DNA from 4 places in the Cobetia sp. 10Alg 146 genome. Region 2 is predicted to be linked to each of the others. Evidence: predicted binding sites of a transcription regulator. Region 2 holds the regulator's gene; each other region holds the start of a gene.
The links. The regulator PhoB, encoded in region 2, activates phosphate uptake and scavenging genes when phosphate is short. The targets are predictions, from matches to a motif close to TGTCATANNNNTGTCANA.

Region 1 (7,352 bases), on a different contig from region 2:
GGTGGCCGCGCCCAGCTTGGGTACCAGGATCACGCTGGCTGCCACGAAGAAGGCCCCCAGCAGACCGCCGGTCCAGCTCCACCAGGGAGCCGCTTTCAGGGCACCAATACCCGGCATGGGCAATCGCATGGCCAGCACGATACCGATCAGGGCGATCGAGCCGATCACGAAGCTGACCATGGCGGCCATGAGCGAACTGTGGGTCTGCAGGGCCAGCGTGGAATTGACGCCGGCCTGGATCGGCATCATGGCACCGGCGGCCACGGCCATGAGAATCATGCTCAGTTCAGCGGGATTCATGGGGTTTCCTTGGAGACGAACAGGCCGGTCATCACGACCGGCCTGTCGGGTTGCGCGTCAGGGACAGATCAGGGGCAGGGGTTCGGCGCGGTGTTGTGGATCATCTCGATCTCGGCCAGCACCTCGTCGCTCAGTTCCACCTCGAGGCTTTTGATGTTGCTCTCCAGCTGCAGCATGGTGGTGGCACCGATGATGTTGCTGGTCAGGAACGGACGCGTGTTGACGAAGGCGAGTGCCATCTGCGCCGGGTTCAGGCCATGACGGCGTGCGATATCCACGTAGCAGGCGATGACGTGCTGGGCCGGCTCCGCGTTGTAGCGCTGGAAGCGCTCGAACAGGGTCAGACGCGCACCTTCCGGACGGGCGCCATCCAGGTACTTGCCGGACAGGGTGCCGAAGGCCAGCGGCGAATAGGCGAGCAGGCCCACATCTTCGCGGTGCGCGAACTCGGCCAGCCCGACCTCAAAGCTGCGGTTGACCAGGTTGTAGGGATTCTGGACGCTGGCGACGCGCGGCAGATTCAGGCGCTCGGCCAGATTCAGGCACTGCATCACGCCCCAGGGCGTCTCGTTGGACAGACCCACGGCGCGAATCTTGCCCGCGGTGACCAGTTCGCCAAGCGCGGAGAGGCTTTCTTCCAGCGGCGTCATGTCCTCGTCTTCCACCGGCTGGTAACCCAGCTTGCCGAAGAAGTTGGTCTTGCGATCCGGCCAATGCAGCTGATAGAGGTCGATGTAATCGGTGCCCAGGCGGCGCAGGTTGTCGTCACAGGCGGCGATGATCTGCTCGCGGGTCAGGCGTGAACCACCGCGGAGGTAGTCCATGCCCGGGCCGGTGACCTTGGTGGCGATCTTGACCTGGTCACGGTTGCCGCGTGCGGCCAGCCAGCTGCCGATGTACTGCTCGGTGCGGCCCTGGGTCTCGCCATTGGGCGGGACAGGGTACATCTCGGCGGTATCGATGAAGTCGATGCCGGCATCGAGCGCACGATCCAGCTGCTGGTGGGCATCGGCTTCGCTGTTCTGCTCACCAAAGGTCATGGTGCCAAGGCACAGCAGACTCACGTCAATGCCGGTGCGGCCTAGAGCTCTACGTTGCATGCAGGATTCCCCTGTCGGGTGGTTGGCAAAAGCGGGTAAGGCGAGCGTGCGTCGCCTGCGTGCGTCAGGGCAGGTGCGGCGGCGGTTTCACTCGCGGGACGGCGCACATATTAGCAGCGTAACAAAAACCCACAAGGCGGGCTTGAGTCCCCCTGATTGCGCGAGTATGCTTGGCGCCCCGTTGTCAGGGGAGCAGCCTCGCGAGGCCGCCCGCATGGGCAAACTGACAGCGTTGGCAAGGAGAACAGCGTCGCAGGCTCAGGAAAGGGCCAGATACGGCGTCATCCCTCTTATCTGTTTCAAGGTTACTCGTCATGCCGCAGGCCTCAACCCTGATGACCGGACTGAAATACCGCCTGGCGGAGCGTCTGTTCCACGCCTCCTGGCTTTCCGGCTCTCAGCAGAAGCATCGTCTGACCATGCGTCTGTTCAATCACTGCGCCAAGGCCGGTCATACCGGTGCGCTGTCATTGTACGGCCACATGCTGTTCCAGCGCGGCAGTTCGGCGCAGGAAAAGGCCAAGGGTGCCCGTTTCGTCGTCAAGGCGGCACAGGCGGGTGACATCCATGCCCAGTACCAGGCAGGGTGCATCTACGAGCATGGCTGCGCGCAATACCAGAGTGACCCGGCCAAGGCCGTGACCTGGTATGCACGTGCGGCAGAGCGTCATCATGCGCTTGCCGCGCAGCGCCTGGCACGTGCCTATCGTGAAGGCTCGCTGGGGCTGGCGGTCTGCCCGCACAAGGCGGAGCACTGGGAAGCGCATGCACGCAGCGGTGACGAAGCCGCCCTCCACTGAGCCAATCCGACGGCTGCTGCCGTCGTCGATCGCCTCCTCTGACAGCGCCCTCCTCGTGAGGGCGCTGTCGTCTCCGTCTCTTCTGATGCCCACCGGATGAGCAGGACTCGCCAAACGGGGGGCAATTCCCGTAACCTGAAGACATTCAACCCCTTCTTGCCTGGTCCTTGGCTGCCTGAGATACCGTGGGAGACGCGTGTGACGCTGCCTATTCTGCTCGATATTGAAGCCTCCGGCTTTGGCCGCGGCAGCTACCCGATCGAGATCGGTCTGGCGCGTACCGATGGCAGCAGCTGTGCCTTCCTCATCCAGCCGCTGGAAGAGTGGGTGCACTGGGACCCCAAGGCTGAGTTGTTGCATGGTATTTCACGCGCCCGATTGGCACGTGAAGGTCGCCCGGTGCGGGAAGTGGCGCAGTGGATCAATGATGAGCTGAGCGAGACACGTATCGCGTACAGCGATAGCTGGGGCTACGACAATACCTGGTTGTCGTTGCTGTTCCATCATGCCGGCATGCTGCCGCATTTCCGGCTGGAAGCGCTGCGCCGGCTGCTGGATGAGGAGCAGCTGAATCGCTGGGCCGAGCTCAAGGAAGCCGTGATCGCCGAAGGCGGCATCCAGCGCCATCGCGCTGGAGATGATGCCCGTCTGCTGCAACTGACCTGGCAGAAGGCCCAGGCCATCGAGCGCAACGACTGAGCGTTCAGCCCGGCGAAAGATGACCGGCGTGAAAGCCCCTGCAGAAGGCAGCCCATCGGGCTGCCTTCTTGCGTTCTGCCAGTCGACGACGGACTCAGGCCCCGCTTACCGCCAGCAGCACCTTGCCAGTGCTGGCGTTGTCCTGCACATAGGCATGCGCAGCCTCGGCGTCCTGGATCGGCCAGCTCTTGTCGATATGCGGACGTATCTCGCCTCGCGCCAGGCGTGGCCAGACGTGGACATAGAGTGCATCCAGCACCATGCCCTTGCCCTTGGGCGAGCGGGAACGCAGGGTCGAGCCGATCAACCGCTGGCGCTTCATCAGCATGCGCCCCAGATCCAGCTCGTCCATGCGTCCGCCCATCAGGCCGATCAATACCATGCGGCCATCCTGATTCAGGACCTGCTGATTGCCTGACAGGTAGCCGCCGCCGACCGGGTCGAGAATCATGTCAGCGCCGCCCCATTCGTTCACGGCATCGACGAAACTGCCATCGTGGCGATTCCAGCCGGCATCGGCCCCCAGCCGCAGGCAGGTGTCCAGCTTCTCCTGACTGCCGACGGTCACGAAGCAGGGATGGCCGAACAGGCCGCACAGCTGGATGGCAGTGGTGCCGATACCGCTGGCCCCGGCGTGCAGCAGGACGCGTTCCTTGTGCTTGAGGTTGCCCTCGATGAACAGGTTCAGCCAGGCGGTGGCGAACATCTCCGGCAGGGCGGCCGCCTCACGCAGGCCGAAGCCCTCCGGCACCGGCAGTACCTGCAGGGCATTGACCACCACCTCTTCGGCATAGCCCCCGCCTGCCAGCAGGGCACAGACCGGGTCCCCCACCTGGAAGCGTTCCACGTGTCTGCCCACCTCGAGGATGGTGCCGCTGACCTCGAGACCGAGAATCTCGCTTTCCCCGGCCGGGGGCGGATACTGCCCGGCGCGCTGCATCAGATCCGCGCGGTTGACGCCGGCCCAGGCCACCTGGATACGCACCTCGTCCGAGGCGATACCTGAAGGGGCCTCGGTTTCCTGCCAGACCAGCGCCTCGTTCTCGACGGCTATCGCATACATTCGCTATCTCCTTGGCTTGGCAACCGTGGCTGCCTTGCTGTGATCGCTCCGTCCTCAGACGGATGTCTGTCATCTCACTGTACGGGGACTGTGACGCACCTGTCATGAAGTGGCGCGATTCTGACGTGATATCAAGCCTCTGTTTCAGACTGCGAGTGACGCACCGCGTTGCGCAAAGGAGTGAGCATGATCGATACCGCCCGTGTCATCGCCGCCAAGTATCCCGCCTTTGCCAGGCGCCACCCTCTGATTCGTCGCCCGGCGCTGGCGCTGCTGCGGCGTCTGGTTCACGAGAGCGAGATCAATGCCTTCCTCGCCGAGCATGCCGGTCTGCGCGGTTTCGACTTCATCGACCGTGTGCTCGATCACTTCTCCTTCGCCTACTCCGTCTCCTCGCGGGAGCGCGAGAACATCCCTGCCTACGGGCGAGTGGTGATCGTCGCCAACCACCCGCTGGGCTCGCTGGACGGGCTCGCGCTGCTCAAACTGGTCGGGGAGGTGCGGCGTGACGTGAAGATCGTCGCCAACGACATCCTGATGAAGGTCGAGCCGCTGGCGCCCTTGCTGCTGCCGCTGGACAACCTCAGTCGCCGCGGGTATCGCAGAAGCAGTACCCAGATCTGCGAAGCACTGATGAATGAAGAGGCCGTCATCATCTTCCCGGCCGGAGAGGTCTCGCGCGCAGGACCGACCGGGCCGCGTGACGGCAAGTGGCTGTCGGGTTTCCTGCATTTCGCGCGCAAGACCAACGCGCCGGTACTGCCGATTCACGTCAGTGGTCGCAACTCGACGCTCTTCTATACCCTGTCATCGATCAACCGTGGCCTCGGCACGCCGCTGCTGGCCCACGAGATGTTTCGCCAGCGCGAACGTCAGCTCAAGCTGCGCATCGGGGAACTGATTCCGCTGGCGCGTCTCGACAGTGATGCCCTGAGTACCAATGCCAAGACACGCCTGCTGCGCAAGCATCTCTATCGCATCGGACGCGGCAAGCGCGGGCTGTTCGTGACCGAGAAGGCCATCGGTCATCCGGAGGAGCGCCAGGCGCTGCGTGAGGAACTGACGCCGTGTGAGCTGCTGGGTGAGACCCGCGACGGCAAGAAGATCTACCTGTTCGATGCCTTTCCCGGTTCCAGCGTGATGCGCGAGATCGGTCGGCTGCGCGAGTTGAGCTTCCGCCGCGTCGGCGAAGGGACGGGAGAGCGTCGTGACATTGACCGTTACGACGCGCATTACCGCCATCTGGTGCTGTGGGATGACGCCGATCTCGAGATCGCCGGGGCCTATCGCATCGGTGAGGTGGGCAAGATCATGGCGGCACATGGCGAGAAGGGGCTCTACAGCCCGACCCTGTTCCGCTTCACGCCGGAGATGTTCGCGCATATGCAGGAGTGCCTGGAGCTGGGGCGCAGCTTCGTGCAGCCACGCTATTGGGGGCGCCGCAGTCTCGATTACCTGTGGCAGGGGCTGGGTGCCTATCTGCGCCGTCACCCCGAGATTCGCTGGCTGTTCGGCCCGGTCACGCTCTCCAACAGCTACCCGGAGGCTGCTCGGGCGTTGATCGTCAGCTATTACCGCCACTACTACGGGGATGAGGAGGGGCTGGCCCGTGCACGGGCACCGGTCGCGCAGAGTGCGCCGGGCAGTGCCGCCCATGAGGCTGAGCGTCTGTTCGATGGTCAGGATGCCGAGGGTGATTTCCGTCGCCTGCGCGCCCAGCTGGACGCGATGGGCGTGACGGTGCCGACCCTCTACAAGCAGTACGCCGAGGTCACCGAGCCCGGCGGCACTCGCTTCCTCGACTTCAGCGTCGATGCCGATTTCGGCTACTGCATCGATGGGCTGGTGATGGTCGATATCCGGCGCATCACTGCCAGCAAGCGCAGTCGCTATCTCGGGGAGCCGGCCTGTCGCGATCAGGCCGGTGCACGACACCCCGTCACGGAGGCTTGACCCATGCTGCTTGCTTCAGGCCTGCTCGCCTGACGAGGGGGCCAGGCGGTCAAGCAGGGGAGTGATCTCGCGTTCGCTGATCAGGCGGGCGCGAGTATCCGCGTCGAGGAAGCCCGCCTCGACGGTGCGATCCAGAAATTCCAGCAGCGGCGCGTAGAAGCCGTCACTGTCGAGGACGGCGATCGGCTTGGCGTGAAAGCGCAGGTATTGCCAGGTCCAGGTCTCGAACAGCTCCTCCAGCGTGCCGATCCCGCCCGGCAGGGTCACGAAACCATCCGCCAGCGCGGCCATCTGGGCCTTGCGCTCATGCATGTCCGCCACTTCGATCAGCCGAGTCAGCCCGGTGTGTGCCTTCTCGTTGCGCACCAGCGCCTGCGGGATCACGCCGACCACCTCACCGCCTGCGGCCAGCGCGGCATCTGCCAAAGCGCCCATCAGTCCGGCACGTGCTCCTCCATAGACCAGTCCCCAGCCACGTTCGGCGATCGCGGTCCCCAGTGCCTCGGCCTGCTGGCGGTGTTGCGGGGAGGCCCCCTCGCGGGAACCCAGATAGACACAGATGCGATGCATGTTGCTCTCCTGAAGGTGTGTTGTGGCACGCAAGGTCGAGTGCCACGCCAGAATGTCGTGGTCTCCATCCTACCCGAGTTGTGCGGCGGGGCCATGACGCCTTGGCGCAACCTTGCCTTGCAGAGTGAGAGAGCATGCTCGGCGTGGTACCTGCATTCACGGGCCTGCTCTGCTACCCTTGCCGCCCCCGCAGGCGACGGCTGGCGGGCGCTGACGCCCATGAGCCTTTTCATCGGGGTGCACTCCAACATGACGCGACGTCCTGACGGCGGGCGCGGGACAACAAGGCAGGAGAGACAGATGGCGCAGGTGCGCGGACGCTTCGCCAGTCGGCTGGGCTTCTTGATGGCCGCCGCTGGTTCGGCAGTAGGGCTTGGCAACGTCTGGGGCTTCCCGTCCCAGACCGCCAACAACGGAGGCGGGGCCTTCGTGGTGATGTATCTGGTGCTGGCCTTCCTGCTGGCGTGGCCGGCCTTGATGGCCGAGCTGGTCATCGGGCGGCATGGTCAGGCCAATATCGTCACCAGCATGAGTCTGGGACGCGGCATCACCAAGCGCTTCGGCGCGCTGGCGGGCTGGGCGGGCATGCTGACCGCCAGCCTGATCCTGGCCTTCTACGCCATCGTCGCGGGCTGGCTGCTGGGCTATACCGCCGCGCCGGTCAGCGCGGCGCTGGGCATGTCGTCCGCCGCCAGCTGGCTGACCACATTCGACTTCACGCGCAATGTCTCGCTGACGGCGGTCTTCCTCGCCCTGACCATGGCGATCGTGGTCGGTGGCGTGCGCGGCGGGATCGAGAAATGGTCCACACGTCTGATGCCGCTGCTGCTGGCCCTGCTGGTGGGGTTGATCGGCTACGTGCTGACC
Region 2 (7,352 bases):
CAGCGCCCAGACATGCGGCCGGGAGGTCGCAAGGTGACGATCGACGCGGATGCCATCCCCGCCAGCACTCAATCCCGCGCCCTGTGCCAGCTTGATGCGTGGCGCGAGCCCCGTGGCCAGCAGCACCAGCGAGCCCTCCACCGCATGACCACTCTGCAGCACCACGCTGACAGGTGCCTGCGTTGCCTTGCCGGCGGTGATGGTCTCGACCATCTCGCCTTGCAGCCGACGCACGCCGATGGCATCGAAGGCCTTGCCAAGTCGCTGGCCGAGCGCCTGGGGAAGCAAGCCATCCAGCGGAGTGTCTTCCGCCGCGACCAGGGTGACCTCATGTCCTGCGGCTTTCAGGTCATTGGCGTATTCACACCCCACCAGACCGGCACCGACGATCACGACACGGCCACTCTCCCCCGCCTCACGCGCTGCCGTCAGCGTGGCGCTGAAGGCGGCGTAGTCATCGAGATCATTGATGCTCATCACGCGCGAGCCGACCGAGTCATCGATGGGGAAGGGTCGCCGCGGCGCGGCACCGAGTGCCAGCACCAGCTCGTCATAGGCCAGGCATTCCTCGCCCAGCCAGACCTGTCGCGCGTGGGTATCGATGCTCGTCACTCGCTGATGGGTGCGCAGCTCGGCGTCCAGTTCATCCACCAGGGCCACGGAGGTCTGCCGTGCCAATGCCCGGGCGCTCATGCCCTTGGCAAAGGCGGTGGACAGCAGAGGCTTGGCGTAATCGTGGCCACTGTCCTGACTGACCAGGATCAGTCGACTGTCCTTGTCACGCGAACGCAGGGCACGCGCCAGGCCAATGCCGGCCATGCCGGTGCCGATGATGACAAGGGTACGAGGGTCGCGCATGGCGCCATCTCCTGAGATCGATCCGAGAGGAAAAGAGGGTAGTCGGGCCCCAGCATACCAGCCTGCCACTGGCGCGGGCATGCTCACGCTGCAGGCCTTGCGGTTCGGGCGTGCTAGACTCGCCACTTGTCATCCTGACAGGGAATTCATCGTGGTCTGTCACTCCCACTCGGCAGCGTTTGCCGGCAAGATCGCCATCCGGGCCATGTCTCGCTCGGAACTCAGCACTCCCTGCGCTCACCAGAGAGCGATGGACTCGGCGGTCCGCCGCCACTGGCAGCCCGCCGCGAGCCTGCAAGGCGTCATGCCGGCCGGCTGGTGGCCATGGCTGTCCTCCAGCGACTCGCTGACCCAGCGTCTCGATCACGCCATGCGCATGCTCGATGGTCAGGGGCTGCGCGTGCGCCTGCTGCTGCAGGACACCGGCCCTGCCCGGCGGGATGAGGCGCGGATGCTGGGTATCGCGCCACGACGCCATGTCTGGCGGCGCGAAGTGGCCCTGTGTCATGGCGATGAGCCCTGGGTGATCGCGCGCTCGCTGGCGGCGCTGGACCTGGCCCATGGCCACCGTCTTTCGACGCTCGGCGAAGGCTCGCTGGGCCATTGGCTGTTCCGCCAGCCTGACCTGACCCGCAGCGCCATCGATGTCAGCCGGGCGCCACTGAGACTTGCCAGCACGCAGCCGCTGGCACGCACCGCCAGCCTGTGGATGCGCCGCTCGATGTTCTCGCACGGTCGCTTCCGGGTACTGGTCCAGGAAGGTTTCACCCCTCGGTTCCAGCACGCTCTGGAACTCTGATTCCCCACTGCCGTTCGATCAGGAGTCCTGATGTCAGCGTCATCCGCTTCCCGCCCGTCCAAACTGGCCGATTACCTCGCCCTGACTCGTCTGGACCGCCCCATCGGCACCTGGCTGCTGATGTGGCCGACCCTCTGGGCCCTGTGGCTGGCGGCCGATGGGCTACCGGACCGCGATACGCTGCTGATCTTCGTGGCTGGCGTCTATCTGATGCGTGCCGCCGGCTGCGTGATCAACGACTACGCGGATCGCCACTGGGACAAGCATGTCGAACGCACCCGGGATCGCCCGCTGACCTCAGGACGCATCACGGAGCGCGAGGCGCTGACCCTGTTCGGTGTGCTGGTCGCGGCCGCCTTCGTGCTGGTGTGCTTCACCAACCTGACCACGGTGCTGCTGTCGATCGTCGCCGTGCTGCTGGCGGCCAGCTATCCGTTCATGAAGCGCTTCCATCATCTGCCGCAGGTGGTGCTGGGTGCCGCCTTCGGCTGGGCGATTCCGATGGCCTTCGCGGCGACGCTTGAGGAGGTGCCGACCTATGGCTGGTGGCTGTTCGCGGCCAACCTGATGTGGACGGTGGCCTACGACACCGCCTATGCGATGGTCGATCGCAATGACGATCTCAAGGTCGGCATCAAGTCCACCGCCGTCCTGTTCGGCCGCGCCGACAAGCTGATGATCGGTCTGCTGCAGCTGGGCATGCTGGCGGTGTTGATCGGCATCGGCCTGCACCTGGCGCTGGGCATCTTCTACTGGCTGGGGCTGGCCGCGGCGGCCGTGACCTTCGTCTGGCAGCAGCGCCTGATTCGCGAGCGGGAGCGTGGCCCCTGCTTCCAGGCATTTCTCAACAACCACTGGTCCGGCCTGCTGATCTTCGCGGGCATCGCGCTGGCGACCTGGCCAGCTGCCTGACCCCTCTTTCCGGCCAACGGGCCCGAGTCCTCATCCGGTCTGCCAGCGACCTTCCTCGTGCGGCGAGGCGTGACATTCACGCCTTGAGAGAGTTGAGGGACTCGCTGGCAAGCCGGGCGGCAAGCTGCCAAGCTGGCGATTGTCATCTCACTGTCATATAAGCAGGTTGTAATCGTCATCGACTTGTCATTCTGGCGCGTGCGCCGACTGCTGCATGGGATCTAGCGATGAGCTCCAAGACCGTACTGATTGTCGACGACGAATCCTCGATACGCGAGATGATCGCCGTCGCCCTGGAAATGGCGGATTACCGCGTGCTGGAGGCCGACAATGCCCAGGACGCCCACGCCATCGTCGTCGATGAAAAGCCCGATCTGCTGTTGCTGGACTGGATGATGCCCGGCACCAGCGGGCTGGAACTGGCGCGCCGCCTCAAGCGTGACGAGACCACCGCGGAGCTGCCGATCATCCTGCTCACCGCCAAGGGCGAGGAAGACAACAAGATCCAGGGGCTCGAGGCCGGGGCGGACGATTACATCACCAAGCCCTTCTCGCCACGCGAGCTGGTGGCACGCCTCAAGGCCGTGCTGCGCCGCACCACGCCCAAGGGCGTCGAGGAGTCGGTGGAAGTCGAGGGTCTGATGCTCGACCCCGCCAGCCACCGCGTGACCGCACACGGCAACTCCCTGGAGGTCGGCCCCACCGAATACCGCCTGCTGCAGTTCTTCATGACCCATCAGGAGCGCGCCTACACCCGCAGCCAGCTGCTGGATCAGGTCTGGGGCGGCAATGTCTATGTCGAGGAGCGCACCGTGGACGTGCACATTCGTCGTCTGCGCAAGGCGCTGGGCGAGGGGCATCAGCACTTGATCCAGACCGTCCGCGGTACCGGTTATCGCTTCAGCGCCCAGGCCTGAGACGCGGATGCGCTACTGGACGAACGAGCTATGGCGGCTGGGCTATCTGGCGGGCGGCTTCGGGCTGGTCGGCGGACTGCTCGGCCTGCTGGGCTGGGGCCTGGCGCTGGGGCTGGCGCTGTACCTGTTCGTCCATCTCAAGCATCTCAAGAGCCTCTACACCTGGCTGATCACCAACCCCCATGAAGAGCCGCCGCCCGGCGATGGCGTCTGGGGGGATCTGCTCGATCGTCTGTATCGCTACCAGAAGGGTCAGCGTCAGGCACAGGAGCGACTGCGCAGCATCCTCAATCGCATCCAGGAATCCTCGGAAGCGATGCGCGATGGCCTGGTGATGCTCGACAACCACGGCGACATGGAGTGGTGGAACAGCGCTGCCGAGCAGTTGATCGGCCTCAAGGCCAGTCACGACCGCGGCCAGCACGTCACCAACTATCTGCGTGACCCCGTGTTCATCGATTACTTCAATCGTCTGGCCTATCGTGAGCCGCTGACCCTGCAATCGCCGCTCTCCGACAACCTGACCCTGCAGATCTCCATCACCCTGTTCGGTGACAACGAGCGCCTGGTGATGGTGCGCGATGTCACCCGTCTCTACCGTCTCGAGGAAATGCGCCGCGATTTCGTGGCCAATGTCTCCCATGAGCTGCGCACGCCGCTGACGGTACTGGCCGGCTACCTCGAGACCTATTCCGACTATGCCGATGACCTGCCCCCGCGCTGGCAGCGTGGCCTGGGACAGATGCAGAGTCAGACCGACCGCATGCAGCACCTCGTCGAGGATCTGCTGACCCTGTCGCGCCTGGAGACCGACGAGCTGTCGGGCGAAGGACGTCGCATCGACATGGCGCAGCTGCTGACGCGTATCCGGGAAGATGCCGAAGGCCTCTCGAAGGAGCGGCATGTCATCACGGTGGAGGTCGAGCCCGGACTGGCCCTGATGGGTGAGGAGCAGGAGCTGAGAAGCGCGATCTCGAATCTGGTTTTCAATGCGGTGCGTTACACGCCGGAAGACTGCCACATCACGCTGCGCTGCCAGAGCACCAGCGAGGGCGTGATGGTCGAGGTGGAGGATGACGGTGACGGCATTGATCCCGTGCATCTACCGCGCCTGACGGAGCGCTTCTATCGCATCGACAAGGGACGCAGCACCGCCACTGGTGGCACCGGGCTGGGGCTGGCCATCGTCAAGCATGTGCTGATCCGCCATCAGGGCCGCCTGGAGATCGACAGCCTGCCCGGCGAGGGCGCACGCTTCCGTTGTCATTTCCCGGTGGAACGCCGCTGCGCGACGACTGCCTGACGGTTGCAGCCCCACTGACACGAACGCCCCGCCGCGCCCTCTGCATGAGGTCACGGCGGGGCGTCGTGGTATCTGCGTTCGTCAACGCTCGCGATAAAGCCTGGCTCAGCGGCGCGGGGCAGGCAGCTGTCGGTAGTGGCTCTGCCACATCAGGACGGCACCCGCCACGGCCCCGGGAATGAACAGCAGGTTGGCCAAGGGCACCAGCGTCAGCACGAACACGGCACCACCGAAGGTCAGTGACGGCCACCAGCGCGCCTTGAGACGCTGCTTCATGTCACCGAAGCTGACCTGATGGTTGTCCATCGGATAGTCCAGATACTGGATCGCCATGCTCCAGGCCGAGAACAGCCCCCACAGCAGCGGTGAGAGCAGATTCAGGCCCGGAATGAAGCCGAGAATGAACAGCGCGATCATGCGGGGAATGAAGTAACCCAGTTTGGCCATCTCGCGCCCCAGCGAGTCGATCCCGATCTTCACCAGGCCACGCTCATCCTCGATCAGGGTGCCATCCAGACGATGCTCGACCTTCTCGGCCAGAATGCCGTAGAACGGCGCCGCGATCAGATTGGTCACCAGGCTGAAGGTGAAGAACACCGCCAGCAACAGACTCAGCACCAGCACCGGCCAGATCAACCAGCTCAGCCATTCCAGCCAGCTGGGTACCTTGAGCATCCAGTAATCGATCCAGCCCTCGAACTGGCTGAACAACAGCCACAGCGTGGCACTGTAGAGCACCAGGTTGATCGCCAGTGGTACGAACACGAAACGGCGTAGCCCGGGGGTATAGACCATGCGGGTCCCGCGGACCAGCGCCGATACGGCATCAATCATGCGACGTCCTCGTCATTTCGTGAAAGGCGGCTGCCCTCGGGCGGCCGGAGCCACACCCTAGCACTACCACCCGTCCCACGCAGCTGTCGGCGCATCGAATGGCAGACGCCCCGCGCTCCGTCGGCGGGACAGAGGCGGGGCGTCATCGGCAGACAGGCGTCAGGCCCCGGGGAAGGGGACTGCACGTCAGGGCTTGTCGAGATCCTGCGGCTGGAGGTCATGGGTGTCGGTGTGACGCACGTCCACGCCCTTGACCAGGAAGATGACGTACTCGGCGAGGTTGTCGGCGTGATCCCCGATACGCTCCAGCGCACGCAGAATCCACATCACGTTGAGCACCGGGGTGATCTGGCGCGCGTCTTCCATCATGAAGGTCATCAGCGAACGCATCGCGCTCTGGTATTCCAGGTCCACCGAGGCGTCCTCACGCAGGACCTTGAGCGCCAGATCCGTGTCGAAGCGGGCGAAGGCGGTCAGCGAGTCACGCACCATGCTGCGCACATGCTGACTGAGGTGACGAACCTCGACCATGCCACGCGGGCTCTGGCCGTTCTCGACCAGCGAGATGGCATTGCGCGCGATCTTGCTGGACTCGTCACCGATGCGCTCCAGATCGGAGGTGGCGCGAATCACGGCCAGCACCAGACGCAGGTCAGAGGCCGCCGGCTGACGGCGCGCCAGCACGCGGGTGCACTCGTCGTCGATCTTCAGCTGCATGTCGTTGACGGCCTTGTCATTGTCACGCACGCGTGTCGCCGTCTCGCTGTCACCCTCCAGCAGGGCCGTGACGGCATCCTGCAGCTGCTTCTCCACCAGACCGCCCATGGCCAGCAGGTGTGTCTTCAGCGCATCCAGCTCGTGATTGAACTGCTGGGATATGTGCTTGCCGTGCGAATCGCTGGTGATATCCATTACCCTCTCCCGGGAAGTCATCCGCCGAGGCAGGCGGTCTCTGACATGTGGCATTGATGTAGAAGCGCTGCAGCAGGGTCTGGCGCAGGCGGCTCCCTCCTAGCATGACGCCTCTTGATTGCAGTTATATTTCACTCGAGCGCCGGGACGCCAATCGAATCTCGCGCCGCGCTGAAATATCCACGACGCGATGGCCCATCCGCCAACGTCCCGCGCGAGACACGTGTCAGCCACCTGCAGTGCCGCTTCGGTGATCTCACCCGAAACGGCCGGTGATGTAGTCCTCGGTCTGGCGACGACGCGGGTTGGTGAACAGCTGATCGGTCGGGGCATATTCCACCAGCTGCCCTTCATGCAGAAAGGCCGTGGCATCCGAGACACGTGCTGCCTGCTGCATGTTGTGGGTGACGATGACCAACGTCAGGCGTGAGCGCAGCGAGCGGATCAGCTCCTCGATCTTGAGCGTCGAGATCGGATCCAGCGCCGAGGCTGGCTCATCCAGCAGCAGGACTTCCGGCTCCACCGCCAGCGTGCGCGCGATCACCAGGCGCTGCTGCTGGCCACCGGAAAGCCCCAGCGCGCTGTCGAACAGCCGGTCCTTCACTTCCTCCCACAGCGCCGCGGCCCGCAGACAGGATTCGACCTTGTCATCCAGATGGCGCTTGTCATTCTCGCCGACCAGCCGCAGCCCGAAGGCCACGTTCTCGTAGACCGACATCGGAAAGGGGTTGGGCGTCTGGAACACCATGCCGACGCGCCGGCGCAGCATGGGGACATCCACGCCCCGGGCATGGATGTCCTCGCCTTCCAGCCAGAC
Region 3 (7,352 bases), on a different contig from region 2:
GGGCTATGCTCGATCGTGGCCTGTTCGCGTGCCGGTTCCAGCGTGTTCTGGCGCACCGGCAACAGTGAACCCAGCGGTGAACGACTCGGTGTCGCGCGCGGAATAGCGACCTGCGGCCTGATCTCCGCCGCACTGGCACTGGTCGTCTTCGCCGGTCCCGTCTCGCAGTGGACCAAGGCCACTGCACAGCAACTGTCGGACCCGGCACCCTATCTCGATGCCCTTCTGGGCAAGGACGCCGCACCGGAAACCGCTCTGCCGCTCAAGGGAGACGCTCAATGATCAAGTCTCGTTCTCGCGTTCTGCCCACCCCGATGCTCTCGACCCTGCTGCTGGTCGTGTGGCTGATGCTGCAGAACAGCGTCTCGCCCGGGCAGATATTGCTCGGTGCGGTGCTGGCCATCGCCATCCCGGCACTGACCTATCGTTTCTGGGAGCCGCAGCCGGACCTCCAGAAACCGTGGCGACTGATCGGCTACCTGCTGCGCGTCATCCTGGACATCATCATCGCCAACCTGCAGGTCTCGCGACTCATCCTGAATCCGCGTGCGAAATTCCGCCCGGCCTTCGTGCGCTATCCGCTGGAGCTCGAGCAGAAGTTCCCGATCACCCTGCTGTCGAGCACCATCACGCTGACACCGGGGACGGTCTCTGCCTATCTCACGCTGGATGGTCGCCATCTGATCATCCATGCACTGGATGTCGAGGATGAACAGGCATTGATCGACGAGATCCGCCAGCGCTACGAGCGCCCGCTGAAGGAGATCTACGAATGCTAGACATCGCCCTGTGGATCAGCATCGCGCTGTTCGCGGCGTCCCTGATGCTCAACGTCTTCCGGCTGGCCATCGGCCCGGACCTGCCGGACCGCATCCTCGCCGTGGACACCATGTACGTGAACTCCATCGCGCTGATCGTGCTGTTCAGCATCCAGCTCAACAGCAAGGCCTACTTCGAGGCGGCGCTGCTGATCGCCATGCTGGGCTTCGTCAGCACCGTGGCAGTCTGCAAGTATCTGCTGCGCGGCGACATCATCGAATGACCTGAGCGGAGAGTCTCCATGCCCACCTGGTTCTATCCTGTCCTGGAAGGCGTCATCGCCTTCTTCCTGATCGCCGGCGGCCTGTTCGCCTTCATCGGGTCGCTGGGGCTGACGCACCTCAAGGACTTCTACATGCGTCTGCACGGTCCCAGCAAGACCACCACCCTGGGGGTCGGCTGCGTACTGATGGCGTCGATGATCTATTTCCGTGCCACTACCGGTCACTTCAGCTTCCAGGAGATGCTGATCACCATCTTCCTGTTCATCACCGCCCCGGTGACCGCGCACCTGCTGTCCAAGGCCGCGCTGCATCAGAAGCTGGTGGCGGACATCCGTACCCGCAACGTGCCGGAACGTCTGGAAGTATCAGACGAACCGGATGAGGCAAATGCCGAGGCCTCGGAATCGCGCCTGCCCTGAGCGATCGTGTTCGCCTGACGCTCTGACCTGCCCCGGTCGGCCCCACTCCTCTCGCGAGGCGAGACGGCAGACCAACGCAAAGCGCCCCCACCAGGAGACTGGTGGGGGCGCTGTCTTTCCAGCGTTTCACTGCGCATCTGTCACTCGGACTGCGGTGCTCAGATCATTCAGGCGGGCCTCATGCCTGCCCTGCTCGTCACCAGCCCTGAGCATGCTGGCGGCACAGTGCCTCTAGCAGATCGATATGCTCACGACGGTCATTGAGCGCCGGAATGTAGCGGAACTCGCCCCCGCCGGACTCGGTGAAGTAGCCGCGATTCTCCTCTTCCAGCTCCTCCAGCGTCTCGAGACAGTCGGCCGCGAAGGCCGGCGAGATAACGTCGACGCTTTCCAAACCTTCAGCCCCCCAGGCCTTGAGCGTCTCATCGGTATACGGCTTGAGCCACTCGGCCTTGCCGAAGCGGGACTGGTAGGTCATCGCCCACTCATCGTCCCCAAGCCCCAACGCCTCGGCCAGCAGCTGGCTGGTGCGCTCGCACTGGCGTGGGTAGGGGTCGCCCGCCGTCGCATAGCGCTTGGGGATGCCGTGATAGCTCATCAACAGACGCTTGCCGCGATGCCCTGCCTTTTCCCAGTGCTCACGGACACTGGCGGCCAGCGCGGCGATGTAGTCGGGATGATCATGATAGTCACGCACGAAGCGCAGTTCCGGCAGGTGCGGACACGGCTTGAGCGCGCGCGCCAGGCGATCGAACACTGCGGCAGTCGTGGTCCGCGAGAACTGCGGATAGAGCGGCAGCACCAGGATGCGATCTGCCCCACGACTGGCCAGCTTGCGCCCCACCTCTTCCATGGTCGGCTTGCCGTAGGTCATCGCAAGCTCTACCGGAATCTCCTCGCCCAGCGATTCGGCCAGACGCGCCTCCAGCGCGGCACGCTGACGCTTGCCGATCGCCATCAGCGGCGAGCCGTCTTCCGTCCACACCGAGGCATAGGCCTCGGCGACCTTCTTGGGGCGAGTCGTCAGCACCAGGCCATGCAGGATCGGCAGCCAGAGCAGGCGCGGCAGGTCGATCACGCGTACATCACCGAGAAACTCCGCGAGGTAGCGACGCACCGCCTTGGGTGTCGGGGCTTCAGGGGTGCCGAGATTGACCAGCATGACGCCGAAACGCGGGGTGCTCATGGGCGATGAACTCCTGACAAGAGGCAAGAAAAGAGGTGAAGCGGCAACCAGCCACCCTCACCGACAGCGCAGCCATGTTACCAGCTCGCCCTGTGCGTGAGGGATGAAGTTATACTATCATCACGATTTGTACAGCTTTACGACAATTATTGTCACAACCTGACGCAAGCCGTGCTTGCGCCCCGCCGCAGGAGTCAGCGTGCCCGAAACCTCCACTCTGCAACTTGCCACCCGTCACGACTTCGCACGCCCGCTGGTGCTGATTCTCGGTGACCAGCTCAGTCACGAGCTTGCGAGCCTCAAGCAGGCACCTGCCGAGAGTCTGATCGCCTTCTGCGAGGTCGAGGAGGAAGGCCGCTACGTGCCACACCATCCGCACAAGATCGCGATGATGCTGGCCGCGATGCGCCATCACGCACAGGAGCTGCGCGACTGCGGCTGGCAGGTGCATGAAAGCCGCCTGGATGACCCGGACAATCGTCAATCGCTGATCCTGGAAGCCGAGCGGCTGGCCGCGCTCCATCAGTGTGACGGCATTCTGGTGACTCGCCCCGGGGAATGGCGACTGCTGGAGGCCTTCCTCGCACGCCGTGAGGAAGGCGAGATCCCCTGGGTGGTGCTGGAAGATCACCGCTTCTTCACCACACCGGCACAGTTCGCGACCTGGGCCGACGGACGCAAGCAATTGCGCATGGAATACTTCTACCGTGAACAGCGTCGTGACACGGACCTGTTGATGGAAGGCAGCGAGCCCGCCGGCGGCAAGTTCAATCATGATCATGACAATCGCGAACCGATTCCCGCCGACTTCCAGTCACCGCCACCACCGCAGCATGACCACCGCCAGGATGCGCTGACGCGCGAAGTGCTGACGCTGGTGGACACCCGCTTCGGCGAGGGAGCCGAGGGTGAGCTGCGTCATTTCGGCAATCTGGACAACTTCAACTGGGCCGTGACCCGCGCCCAGGCGCTCGACGATCTCGCTCACTTCCTCGCGCACTGCCTGGCAGACTTCGGCTGCCATCAGGATGCCATCGATGACAGTGACCCCTTCCTGTTCCACTCCCGACTTTCCGCGGCGCTCAATATCGGGCTTCTGAGTCCCCACGAAGTCTGTGCTGCCGTCGATGATGCCTGGCGACGTGGCGAGGTACCGGTCAACTCCGCCGAGGGCTTCATCCGGCAGATTCTCGGTTGGCGAGAGTATGTGCGTGGGATCTACTGGACACGCATGCCCGGCTACAAGCAGGAGAATCGCCTGAGTGCGACACGGGGTCTACCGGAGGTCTTCTGGCGCGGCGACAGCGGCATGCGCTGTGTGGATCAAGCCATCCTCAGTACGCGTGATCATGCCTATGCCCACCATATCCGCCGCCTGATGGTCACCGGCAATTTCGCCCTGCTGTGCGGCGTGAAGCCCGAGGCGCTATGCGACTGGTATCTGGCGGTCTACGTCGATGCCTGCGAGTGGGTGGAGCTGCCCAATACCCTGGGCATGGTGCTGCACGCCGATGGCGGCCTGATGGGCTCCAAGCCCTATTGTGCCTCGGGCAAGTACATCGATCGCATGTCCAATCACTGCGACAGGTGCCAGTACTCGCCGAAGAAGGTCACCGGCACGCATGCCTGCCCCTTCAACAGTCTCTATTGGCACTTCATCGAGCGCCATCGCGAATCACTGTCACGCAACCCGCGCATGTCGCTGGTCTATGGCAGCTGGCGACGCATGAAGGACGAAAAGCGCGAGGCATTGCTGCAACAGGCCGAGGCCTTTCTCGCCCGACTCGACAGCGCCGCTGACTATGGTAGCGGTGCCCATCGCGCGGGTTACTATCCCGCGCCCTCCAGTTCCACGACCGACAAGGAATCCTCATGAGCCGCATCTGGCAGGCCAGTGCACCGGTCACGCTCTATCACGATGGCAAGTGCCCCCTGTGCCAGCGGGAGGTCGCCTGGCTGGCGAGACACCCGAGGCGGGAACGGGTCAGGACGGTCGACATTCGTGCAAAGGACTTTTCCCCAGATGCTCTGGGGCTGAGCTTCGAGACGATGATGGGGCGCCTGCACGTGCAGGATGCGCGCGGGGAGTGGTATGTCGGCATGGACGCCAGCCGAGCCCTCTATGCGGTACTCGGCTATCGGCGCCTGGTGAGGCTGTCATTGCTGCCGGGGCTGCGTCCGATGCTGGATGTCGGCTATCGGGTCTTTGCCCGCCACCGTGAGCGTATCGGCCGCTGGGTCCCCCAGAGGAGACGCTGACTCAGAAGCTCAAGGGGATGCGCGAGCTCAACGGTTGATGGTACTGAGGCGGTCGGCCGATCATCTCGTCGTTGGCCACCTGGGATACCAGCCAGGCGCGTGACAGACCGGCGCGCCTGAGCTCGCAGTAGACATCCTCCAGCGAGCGGAACAGCATCGGCTTGCCACGCTTCATCAACAGTTCACTGCGCTCATCGTCTTCATCGGCACCCGCTTCCAGTACCAGCTGGACCTGATAGAAGCGGCTGGCGGCATGACTGATCACACGCGCCTCCAGTGCCGGATACTCGGCGATCAGCGCATTCAGGTTGCTGACCAGCAGGCCAGTAGGTGTGAAGGCAGCGGCAATTCTGGACATGGTGTCGGCTCCTGGACCTCTGTTGTCTGAGGTATCCATCATCGTGAAGGTGGCGTCAAGGCTTCACGCCAGCTTGCGGGGGGACGATGACGATTGCACGGCACCACCATGACGATTGGATGACGTCATGTTCAAGGCCGCTGACCCGGAGAGGCTCACGGACACTGAGCACGAACCGCCAGCTGACGTTCCGCGAGGATGCGCAGCAGATCCAGAGGACGCCCAAGGCCGCGATAGCATCCCCCTCGCATGATGATGAAGTCCTCGTCACGATGAATGTCCCGGCGCCCGAGCAGCTTGGCCGACAGACGCTCGAGCGGCTCATCTTCCTCGACACGCAGTGAATGGGTCTGCATGACCTCATGAATCGCCCGTCGTCCATGCAGCTCCGGTCCGAAGCGCTGATTCAGCAATCCCAGCAGTCGATGGCGGATGATCATGCCGACCGGCCGCTGCTGCGCGTCCACCACTGCCAGCGCCATCAATTCCGGCTCGGCATGCAGACGCTCGGCCACCTCCTCGAGACAGGTATCCTGCAGTACCGGCGCCACCTGCCGCAGCAGGCTGCCGGCACCGAGTGCCAGAGGCGCGGCATGCCGGCGGCGACTCAGACGACGCAGGCGCTGCTCGAGGCCGGCACGCTGGCGAGCAGGGTCCACCTCGGCGCTCGCAAACAGCCAGCCTTGCAGATACTCGGCCCCCAGCTGAGACACGCATTCCATCTCGCCTTCCTGCTCGATGCCTTCCGCGATCACCTGACTGCCACTGCCGTGGGCGATGTCGATGATCGAGCGCACGAAACGCCGCTTGAGTGAACCCTGATGAATACCGCTGATGAAGTGTCGGTCGATCTTGACGAAGTCAGGCTGAACCGCCGACCACAGCTTGAGGCTGGCGTACCCTTCACCGAGGTCATCCAGCGCGATGGCGAAGCCCATCGACTGGTAATGGCAGACGGCCTCACGCATCAGTGCCGGGTCCAGCCCCGGGGTCTGCTCAGTCAACTCGATGACGACCTGATGCGGATGCAGCCCATGGCGATGCAGGAGATGACGCGTCAGTCCCCGAGAATGCGCACTGTCCAACAGCACCTCCGGCGACACGTTCAGGAACAGGCGTTCACTCAGGCCCTGCTCAGCCCATTGCTCAAGCGCCAGCTCACGACAGAGGCCGTCCAGCTCGGCGAGGCGCCGATGCTGGCGAGCCGCCTCGAACATCGCCATCGGTGAGCGCAAGCTGCATCCCGCAGCAGCGCGCGCGAGTGCCTCGTAGGCGAAGACCTCACGGCCATCTGCCGCCACGATGGGCTGGAAATGCATCCGCAACTGGCGAAGACGCAGCAACGCCTCCAGCGCCTGGCCGGATTCGGGAGTGGATGCCTCAGCTAAAGCGGGATGCGGGGATGGCAGCATGCCAGAATCAAAGCATGCTGATATGACAGGAAAATGACACGGGGCGGTGATGTGTCAGCGAAGGGTCGGGCACATCACCGCGGTGCTGCCGTGCAAGGACGCCTTGCGACGAGCCTGCCCGGTCGCGGCTGGCCAATACGCTCATGCCACGCCGGAGGTGGACGCCTTACAGCGAGTTGGGGTCGATGGCCTTGCCGAGGGAATTGCGGTCGATCCACTTGCCGGCCTTGGTTTCCTTGTAACGGAAGACCACCATGTCGCCCGCGACGACCGGCACTTCACTGTCTTCAGTCTGATAGCTGTAGCTCTCGCCCTCCACGACCAGCGTGAAGCGATAGAGATCCGGCATGCCCAGCCATTCCTTGAAAGGCCCTTCGCGCTCAAGGCTCTCCAGCGTACCGCGTCCCTGAAGCTTGGGAGTGCGTGCGCGTCCGCGCCCAAATCCACCTGCCATGCTATCTCCTCCCCGTCAGTGCGGGTCTTGCGGGGCGACGTCGCTGCCGCCGCCCGGGTACATGTTTGATGCGCATGCGCATCACGTCATTCAGCGAAGGCCTGGCCATAACTGTCTGGCGCCAGGTCCTCGAAACGGGTGTACTTGCCGATGAAGGCCATGTGCACGGTGCCGATGGGGCCGTTACGCTGCTTGCCGATGATCAGCTCGGCCAAGCCCTT
Region 4 (7,352 bases), on a different contig from region 2:
GGCACAGTAATCGAGCACTTCCTGGGTCTCCGGCATGCCGCCGATCAGCGAGCCCGCCAGCACGCGACGCTTCATGACCAGATTGCCGCCCTGCAGTGCGGGGTCCACCTCCTGTACCAGCCCGACGAGAATATGGGTACCGTCGTACTTCAGGGTATTGAGGTAGGGGTTGAGATCGTGCGGCACCGGTACCGTATCGAGCAGGAAATCGAAGGTTTCGGTCGCGGCGGCCATCTGCTCATCGTCGCTGGACACGATGACGTGATCGACGCCATTCTCGCGCGCTTCCGCTACCTTGGCTTCACTGCGCGTGAACAGGGTGACTTCACAGCCCATCGCCTTGGCGAACTTGATCCCCATGTGGCCCAGGCCACCCATGCCGATCACGCCGACCTTGTCGCCGGACTTCACGCCGTAGTGGCGCAGCGGAGAATAGGTCGTGACACCGGCACACAGCAGCGGCGCAGCCACCGCCGGGTCCAGCTTGTCAGGGATGGACACCACGAAGCGCTCGCTGACGACGATCCTGTCGGAATAGCCGCCTTGCGTGAGGCTGCCATCGTGGCGATCCGGGCTGCCGTAGGTCATGGTCATGCCCTCGAGGCAGTACTGCTCGAGCCCATCGTGACAGGCGCTGCACTCACGGCAGGAATCTACCATGCAGCCGACACCGACCATGTCACCCACCTTGTACTGGCTGACATCATCGCCGACTTGGGTGACTCGCCCGACGATCTCGTGACCCGGCACGATGGGATACTGGGTGAAGCCCCAGTCATTGCGACCGACGTGCAGGTCCGAGTGACAGACACCGCAATACAGGATCTCGATGGCCACATCATCCGGGCGCGGCTGACGACGCTCGAAATTCCATGGCGCCAGATCGGCGGAATCGGACTTGAGTGCGTAGCTTCGGGTGTTGCCGTCAAAGGTGTTCGCCATGCCAGCTCTCCTTGCATCATGAAAAGTATCAACGTGAAGAAGGAGATGTCGCCGCCTGGATCACTTTTCAACGCCCTGACTCACTGCCTGCTGGCATCTCTGTGTTGGTGTGATCGCAACAGCGCCGCTGGTGTATCACGACATCACGAACATATCACGCAGCGAAATCACCACTTCTTAATTACTTCTGACGCGATCAAGCAGGAAAAACGCAGTCGTGTTATCATGCTCTTCCACCCCTCACGTCTCGGAACGGAGTCCCGCATGGCCAACACTCGTACTGCTGCCAAGAAGAAAGCACCCGCTGCTGTTGAAACATCCGCCTCGCTGGAAGCCCAGATGCAAGCCTTCCTCGATCGTGGCGGCAAGGTTGAAGTGATTGAATCCGGCGTTAGCGGTCAGATCATCGGCCACAAGCCGACCAAGCCCTCCAATCCCGCTGCCGGCAACTGATGCTTCCATCAGGCCCAGACTCGGCCTGATCGTGGCAAGCTGTCAGAAGATCGCCAGCCGCTGCTCGCCATGATTGGCAGCGGCCGGTCTCTGCCCTCCTCTCGAGATGGCGCGACCTGGAACAGCTCTGCTTTCAACAGCTCTGCTTTCAACCGATAGCACCAGACAGGTCAGGGTAGACAGATCAGAGCAGACAGGTCAGAGAAAGACAGACCCGCTCTCCTTGCATGGTGTCAGCAGCACAAGCACTCATCGTCGGAGCCAGGCGCAATGCCTGAGTCATCCCGCGACACCTGAACGACTCCCACGCCGCACGCGCCTCCAGTACCTGCCTGCTCTGTTTCAGGCACATCATTCAGCCTTCCGGTCCCTGTGACAGCCAATGTCGAACTCTCCCACGCCCGCAATCCAATCGTCCTTGCTGACATCCGACTCGCCCACGCGCCTCGCCGTCTTCATCGATGTCCAGAATATCTATTACACCACCCGCGACACCTTTGGCCGGCAATTCGATTACCGCCGACTGTGGGCCGAGCTGGAATCCCTGGGCAGCATCACGCATGCCTACGCCTATGCGATTGACCGTGGCGACCCCAAGCAGCAGCAATTCCAGCAACGCCTGCGTGAGATAGGGTTCGAGATCAAGCTCAAACCCTTCATCCAGCGAGGAGATGGCTCGGCCAAGGGTGACTGGGATGTCGGCATCACGATCGATGTGATGGAAGCCGCCCCCGACGTCGACGAGATCATTCTCGCCTCCGGCGATGGTGACTTCGCCCTGCTGCTGGAGCATGTCGCAGCGCGCCATGCCGTCACGACGCGTGTCTACGGTGTCGAGGCACTCACTGCCCTCGCCCTGATGCGCAGCGCTGATCACTTCCGCGAGATAGATGACACGCTGCTGATGCGCTGAGGGCTTGCCCCCACGATGCCCCACGGCCACATCACGCACGCCATTACCACAACGCCCGCAAGCCTTCCCGTCAGAGGAGGACTTGCGGGCGTTTTCGTCGAGTTGAAGGAAAGCCCCGAAGGCTGGTGGCGTATGTCGCCAGATTGCCCTCTAGCGTTGTGGTGCGGCGGATAACGTCAACTCGATGGCATCGTGACGCCAGTGTTCATCATCGCAGTCCACTGCACGGCCATTCTGATCGAAGTTGATCCGCGTGATGCGCTGCGCCGGGCTACCCGGTGCCGCATTCAGGGCGACGGCCGTCTCGGCGTCGAACACGCTGGAGGCCAGCTCGAAGCTCACGCGCCGGATGCGAATGGCGTACTGGTGAAGGTAGAGCGTCGTCAGCGAATGCGCCGAGAGATCGAAATCGAGAATGCCGGGGAAGCAGTCGCGTCGCAGGTGATGACAGACGTGCAGCACCCGCCGGCCATCGATGCGCCGCACTCGCGTGATGCGATAGACCCCGGCGCCCCGTGCAATTCCCAGACGCTGGGCGATCACCTCATCAGCGGGAACTTCCTGAGCGGCCAGCACCTCGGTGGAAGCGACCCGCTGCTGCGACTGCACCATCTCGTGAAAAGGCAGACATGCCAGCAGGTCATACCTGAGGCGCGGCGGCGAGACGAACCAGCCGCGGCGGTTCTCGCGATAGATTCTCCCTTCCGCTTCCAGCTGCAGCAAGGCATCTCGCAAGGTGACTCGTGTGGTGCCGAACCGCTCGATCATCTCACGCTCGGACGGCAGACGCTGCGAGGCATGCAGCGGCGCTGCTTCAAGATGGTTCAGCAGCCTGCCCTTGAGCCCGGTGACGGGCAAATCCGCCGTGCGCGTCAGGGAAGTTGCGTCGTCACCTGTGGGCTCGATCGATGATGAAGGCATGCGAAGTTCCTGAAAGATAACGAAAGAGAGCGATTTCTGGCGAGTCACTTGCATGTCATCCAAGGTGTCCATCATGACAAGGCCCGAGAATCGCGATCGCTGTGGTCTAGTGTAGACGTCGCCAGACGAGTCAGCCCACGCTCGCCAAGCATCATGACACAGGCATGACGATCCGGTGACAGCGCAAGGCCTTCCTATGTGATGAGCGTGAGAATCCGAGGCGGATGCCTAGCACAGGAGCACGCTGTCATGCAGGGAATTGTCAGGAAATCAGCCGGCACCACGCAGCGTTGCGTCAAAACATGTAGCACTGATGGCTGATGGCTCATTGCCACGACACTGACATCACGACACTGACATAGTGACGACACGCGACTGTCACAACCGCTGCGTAAAGTCATGTCAGCCCCGAGACTGAACTAGACCACAGAAATTGAGGTGGCAGGTCTCGAGGAAGACTGCGCAGGACAATAACCAGCTTTGACCCCATCTCGCCTGCCTGCTCGCCTCGGCGACTCGCTGGCCAGGAATGCACTCTCGCATCCGTTGATTACCCCGTCTGGGAGGATTGTCATTGAAGTCGTTCACCGCTACCTCGCCCCGTACCGCCGGCCTGATGGTCTCGGCCCTCATGGCCACCCTGCTGAGCAGCGCCTCCGTCAGTGCCGCTGAAGTGCCGGACGCACTGCTCAAGGCCGCCCAGGCAGAAGGCCGCGTCGACAGCGTCGGCATGCCGGACAGCTGGGCCAACTGGAAAGACACCTGGGCAGACCTCGAGTCGAAGTATTCCATCGCGCACAGCGATACCGACATGAGCTCCGCCGAGGAAGTCGCCAAGTTCAAGGCCGAAGGCGAGAACGCCACGGCAGATATCGGTGACGTGGGCTTCGCCTTCGGCCCCATCGCGGTCAAGCAGGGCGTGACTCAAGCCTACAAGCCGACCACCTGGGACGAGATCCCCGACTGGGCCAAGGATGAAGATGGCGAATGGATGCTGGGCTACACCGGCACCATCTCCCTGATGATCAACAAGACACTCGTCAGTGAAGATCAGCGCCCCGCTTCCTTCGCGGATCTCGCCAATGGCGATTACAAGGTCTCCGTCGGCGCGGTCGGCAAGGCGTCCCAGGCCAACAACGCCATCCTGGCCGCAGCCTTCGCCAATGGCGGCAGCGAGTCAGACCTGACGCCGGGTCTGGAAGTGTTCGCCGAACTGGCCCGCCAGGGACGCCTGTCACTGGCCGAGCCGAGCATCGCCAACCTGGAGAAGGGCGAGGTGGAGGTCGCACTGCTGTGGGACTTCAACGCGCTCAACTATCGCGATCAGATCAACCGCGACACCTTCGAGGTGGTCATCCCCTCGGATGCCTCCGTCACCTCGGGGTACGCCACCATCATCAACAAGCATGCCGCTCACCCGAACGCCGCCAAGCTGGCGCGTGAGTACATCCTGTCAGATGCCGGCCAGCTGAACCTGGCGGCAGGTTACGCCCGCCCGATCCGCGCCGAGCACCTGACCCTGCCGGAAGACATCGCCGCCAAGCTGCTGCCCAACGAGCAGTACGCCAATGCCCGCCCGGTACAGGACTTCGCCGGCTGGGAAGCCAGTGCCCGACAGCTGCCTCGTCAGTGGCAGTCCCAGGTACTGATCCACCAGCAGTGACCCCCGGCCTCTGCCCAGAGCGGATAGAGCGCGCACCATCCTGACAGACGGCACCGTCCACACGGTGCCGTCTTGAGCTTCACGGAGTCTTCATGTCCCAGCGTGTCATTCTTGTCGTGCTCGATGGCCTCAACCATGCCGTGGGTCGGCATGCCATGGGCTATCTGAGCGCCCTGATCGAGGCCGGTCGCGGGCAGTACCAGTCGCTGGAGTGCGAACTGCCAGCGATGTCGCGACCGCTCTATGAGTGCCTGTTGACCGGTGATCTGCCCGTCGACTCCGGCATCGTCAACAATGGCATCGTGCGACGCTCGCGTGGCGTGAGCCTGTTCGACCTCGCCAGTCAGCAGGGCCGACGCACCGCGGCAGCCGCCTATCACTGGGTCAGCGAACTCTACGTCGCCGCCCCCTTCGTGCCGGCCAGACACCGGCTGCTAGACAATCCCGAATCCGCCATCCAGGCGGGCATCTTCTACTGGCAGGATCACTACCCGGACGACCACGTCTTCAGCGATGCCGAGATGCTGAGACTGCGTCACGACCCGGACTTCCTGCTGGTGCACAGCATGAACATCGATGACGCCGGCCATCGCCACGGCGGTGAGTCCGCGCAATATCGCAATGCGGCGCGTCATGCCGATGTCGCCTTGGCCGACTACCTGCCCTGCTGGCTGGAGGCCGGCTATCAGGTGATGGTCACCGCCGATCACGGCATGAACGCCGACCGTTCACATTCCGGGCTTCTCGAAGAAGAGCGCCGAGTGCCGCTCTGGACCTTCGGCAGCGCCTTCGCCCGCAGCCCCGCCCGCAACCTTCGCCAGCGCGAGCTCTGCGGCACTCTGGCAAGCGTGCTGGGACTGGAGCACGACAAGGCCAGCAACACATCCCTGCTGGCAGGCCCTGGAGGGGACGCATGATGCCGACATTCCTCAGGCGAGTGCTGACCAGCCCCGCGATGTGGCTGCTGCCCTTCGCCATCCTCTTCTTCGCCTTCCAGATCGCCCCGCTGATCTGGGTGATGATCAGCGCCTTCAAGACCTCCGCAGGCTGGGGGCTGGCCAATTTTCAGGAAATCGCCACCTCCCCCTTCTTCCGCCAGGCCATCGGCCGCAGTCTCGAGATCTCGCTGATGTCCAGCGTGCTGGGACTGGCGATCGCCGCCGTGACCTGTCACAGCATGCACCGCTGCGGGCCGGGCCTGACGCGCGCGATGATCGCCTTCACCAACATGACCAGCAACTTCGCCGGCGTGCCGCTGGCCTTCGCCTTCATCATCCTGATGGGGGCCAACGGCATGCTGACCTTGATGCTGGAGCGCCTGGGCATCATCGATGACTTCAATCTCTATTCACGCACAGGCCTGATCGTCATCTACACCTGGTTCCAGATCCCGCTGGGCATCCTGCTGCTCTACCCGGCCTTCAGCACGCTCAAGGGCGAGTGGCGCGAAGCCGCCAGCCTGCTCGGCGCCAACCGTCTGGCCTACTGGCAGCACATCGGCCTGCCCGTGCTCTGGCCGTCGCTGGCCGGCACGCTCACCGTACTGTTCGCCAATGCCATGGGCGCCTATGCCACCGTCTATGCGCTGGTGAACACCAGCTACAACCTGATGACCATCCGCATCGCCAATCTGGTCTCCGGCGACCTCTTCCTGCAGCCGGAACTGGCCAGCGCACTGGCGATGGTACTGGTGGTCATTCTCGTCATCGTCACGCTGATCCAGCAGTGGCTCATGCGCAGGAGCTACCATGTCACTTCCCGCTGAACTGCCGTATCGCCATGGCAAGCCGCTGCTGCCCAGCCTGATGGCGCGTCTGCGCGGGCTCAATCCCTACAGCGTGGTGGTGGGCAGTGTCTTCACGCTGCTGGCACTGCCGCTGGTGGCCACGCTGTTCTACGCCCTTGCCACCCGCTGGGGCGCCAGCCTCACGCCCGATGGCCTGACGGTGAAGTGGTTTCTGGAGCTGTGGACGACCCCCCGTTTTCTCGCCGCATTCGGGCGCTCCCTGCTGGTCGCCGTCGGCGCCCTGATCCTGTCACTGCTGTTGATCGTGCCGGTGGTCTTCCTGGCCCATACCCGCTATCCGCGTCTGGATGGCTGGATGAATGGCCTGATCCTGCTGCCCTTCGCCGTGCCGCCCATCGTGTCCTCGGTCGGTCTGCTGCAGCTGTATGCCGGCGGACCACTACCGATCATCGGCACATCCTGGATCCTGATTCCCACCTATTTCACCATCGTGCTGCCCTTCATGTACCGAGCGCTGGCCAACAGCCTGCGGGCGCTGGATGTGGCATCGCTGATGGAAGCCGCCCAGTTGCTGGGCGCCAGCCCGCTGCAGGCCTTCTTCCAGGTGGTCCTGCCCAATATCCGGGTCGGCATCCAGATCGCCGTCTTCCTGGCCTTCTCGTTTCTGGCCGGTGAATTCGTGTTCGCCAACATGCTGGTCGGCACCCGTTTCG

Region 1: the regulator PhoB is predicted to act here: its motif matches at 4,052-4,069, upstream of QD172_RS16880 (NAD(P)H-quinone oxidoreductase).
Region 3: the regulator PhoB is predicted to act here: its motif matches at 5,373-5,390, upstream of QD172_RS12285 (DUF6482 family protein).
Region 4: the regulator PhoB is predicted to act here: its motif matches at 3,393-3,410, upstream of QD172_RS01460 (UTRA domain-containing protein).

Annotation. Positions count from the first base shown of each region.
Region 1 is NZ_JARWKT010000013.1:3,368-10,719, forward strand. Features, by position in the region: gene QD172_RS16860 (DMT family transporter) at 1-300, opposite strand, end outside; gene QD172_RS16865 (NADP(H)-dependent aldo-keto reductase) at 369-1,400, opposite strand; gene QD172_RS16870 (sel1 repeat family protein) at 1,715-2,200, shown strand; gene QD172_RS16875 (hypothetical protein) at 2,399-2,899, shown strand; gene QD172_RS16880 (NAD(P)H-quinone oxidoreductase) at 2,994-3,962, opposite strand; gene QD172_RS16885 (lysophospholipid acyltransferase family protein) at 4,149-5,915, shown strand; gene QD172_RS16890 (TIGR00730 family Rossman fold protein) at 5,931-6,485, opposite strand; gene QD172_RS16895 (sodium-dependent transporter) at 6,786-7,352, shown strand, end outside.
Region 2 is NZ_JARWKT010000005.1:80,416-87,767, forward strand. Features, by position in the region: gene QD172_RS10390 (FAD-dependent oxidoreductase) at 1-858, opposite strand, end outside; gene QD172_RS10395 (chorismate lyase) at 938-1,657, shown strand; gene ubiA (4-hydroxybenzoate octaprenyltransferase) at 1,688-2,569, shown strand; gene phoB (phosphate regulon transcriptional regulator PhoB) at 2,797-3,486, shown strand; gene phoR (phosphate regulon sensor histidine kinase PhoR) at 3,494-4,789, shown strand; gene cysZ (sulfate transporter CysZ) at 4,895-5,623, opposite strand; gene phoU (phosphate signaling complex protein PhoU) at 5,810-6,535, opposite strand; gene pstB (phosphate ABC transporter ATP-binding protein PstB) at 6,792-7,352, opposite strand, start outside.
Region 3 is NZ_JARWKT010000006.1:144,522-151,873, reverse strand. Features, by position in the region: gene QD172_RS12320 (monovalent cation/H+ antiporter subunit D) at 1-282, shown strand, start outside; gene QD172_RS12315 (Na+/H+ antiporter subunit E) at 279-779, shown strand; gene QD172_RS12310 (K+/H+ antiporter subunit F) at 773-1,042, shown strand; gene QD172_RS12305 (Na+/H+ antiporter subunit G) at 1,061-1,462, shown strand; gene hemH (ferrochelatase) at 1,659-2,648, opposite strand; gene QD172_RS12295 (cryptochrome/photolyase family protein) at 2,848-4,524, shown strand; gene QD172_RS12290 (DUF393 domain-containing protein) at 4,521-4,907, shown strand; gene QD172_RS12285 (DUF6482 family protein) at 4,909-5,265, opposite strand; gene QD172_RS12280 (EAL domain-containing protein) at 5,421-6,677, opposite strand; gene QD172_RS12275 (hypothetical protein) at 6,844-7,131, opposite strand; gene dnaB (replicative DNA helicase) at 7,218-7,352, opposite strand, start outside.
Region 4 is NZ_JARWKT010000001.1:353,966-361,317, forward strand. Features, by position in the region: gene QD172_RS01445 (NAD(P)-dependent alcohol dehydrogenase) at 1-942, opposite strand, end outside; gene QD172_RS01450 (hypothetical protein) at 961-1,395, shown strand; gene QD172_RS01455 (NYN domain-containing protein) at 1,814-2,308, shown strand; gene QD172_RS01460 (UTRA domain-containing protein) at 2,459-3,229, opposite strand; gene QD172_RS01465 (extracellular solute-binding protein) at 3,804-4,892, shown strand; gene QD172_RS01470 (alkaline phosphatase family protein) at 4,985-5,809, shown strand; gene QD172_RS01475 (ABC transporter permease subunit) at 5,806-6,657, shown strand; gene QD172_RS01480 (ABC transporter permease) at 6,641-7,352, shown strand, end outside.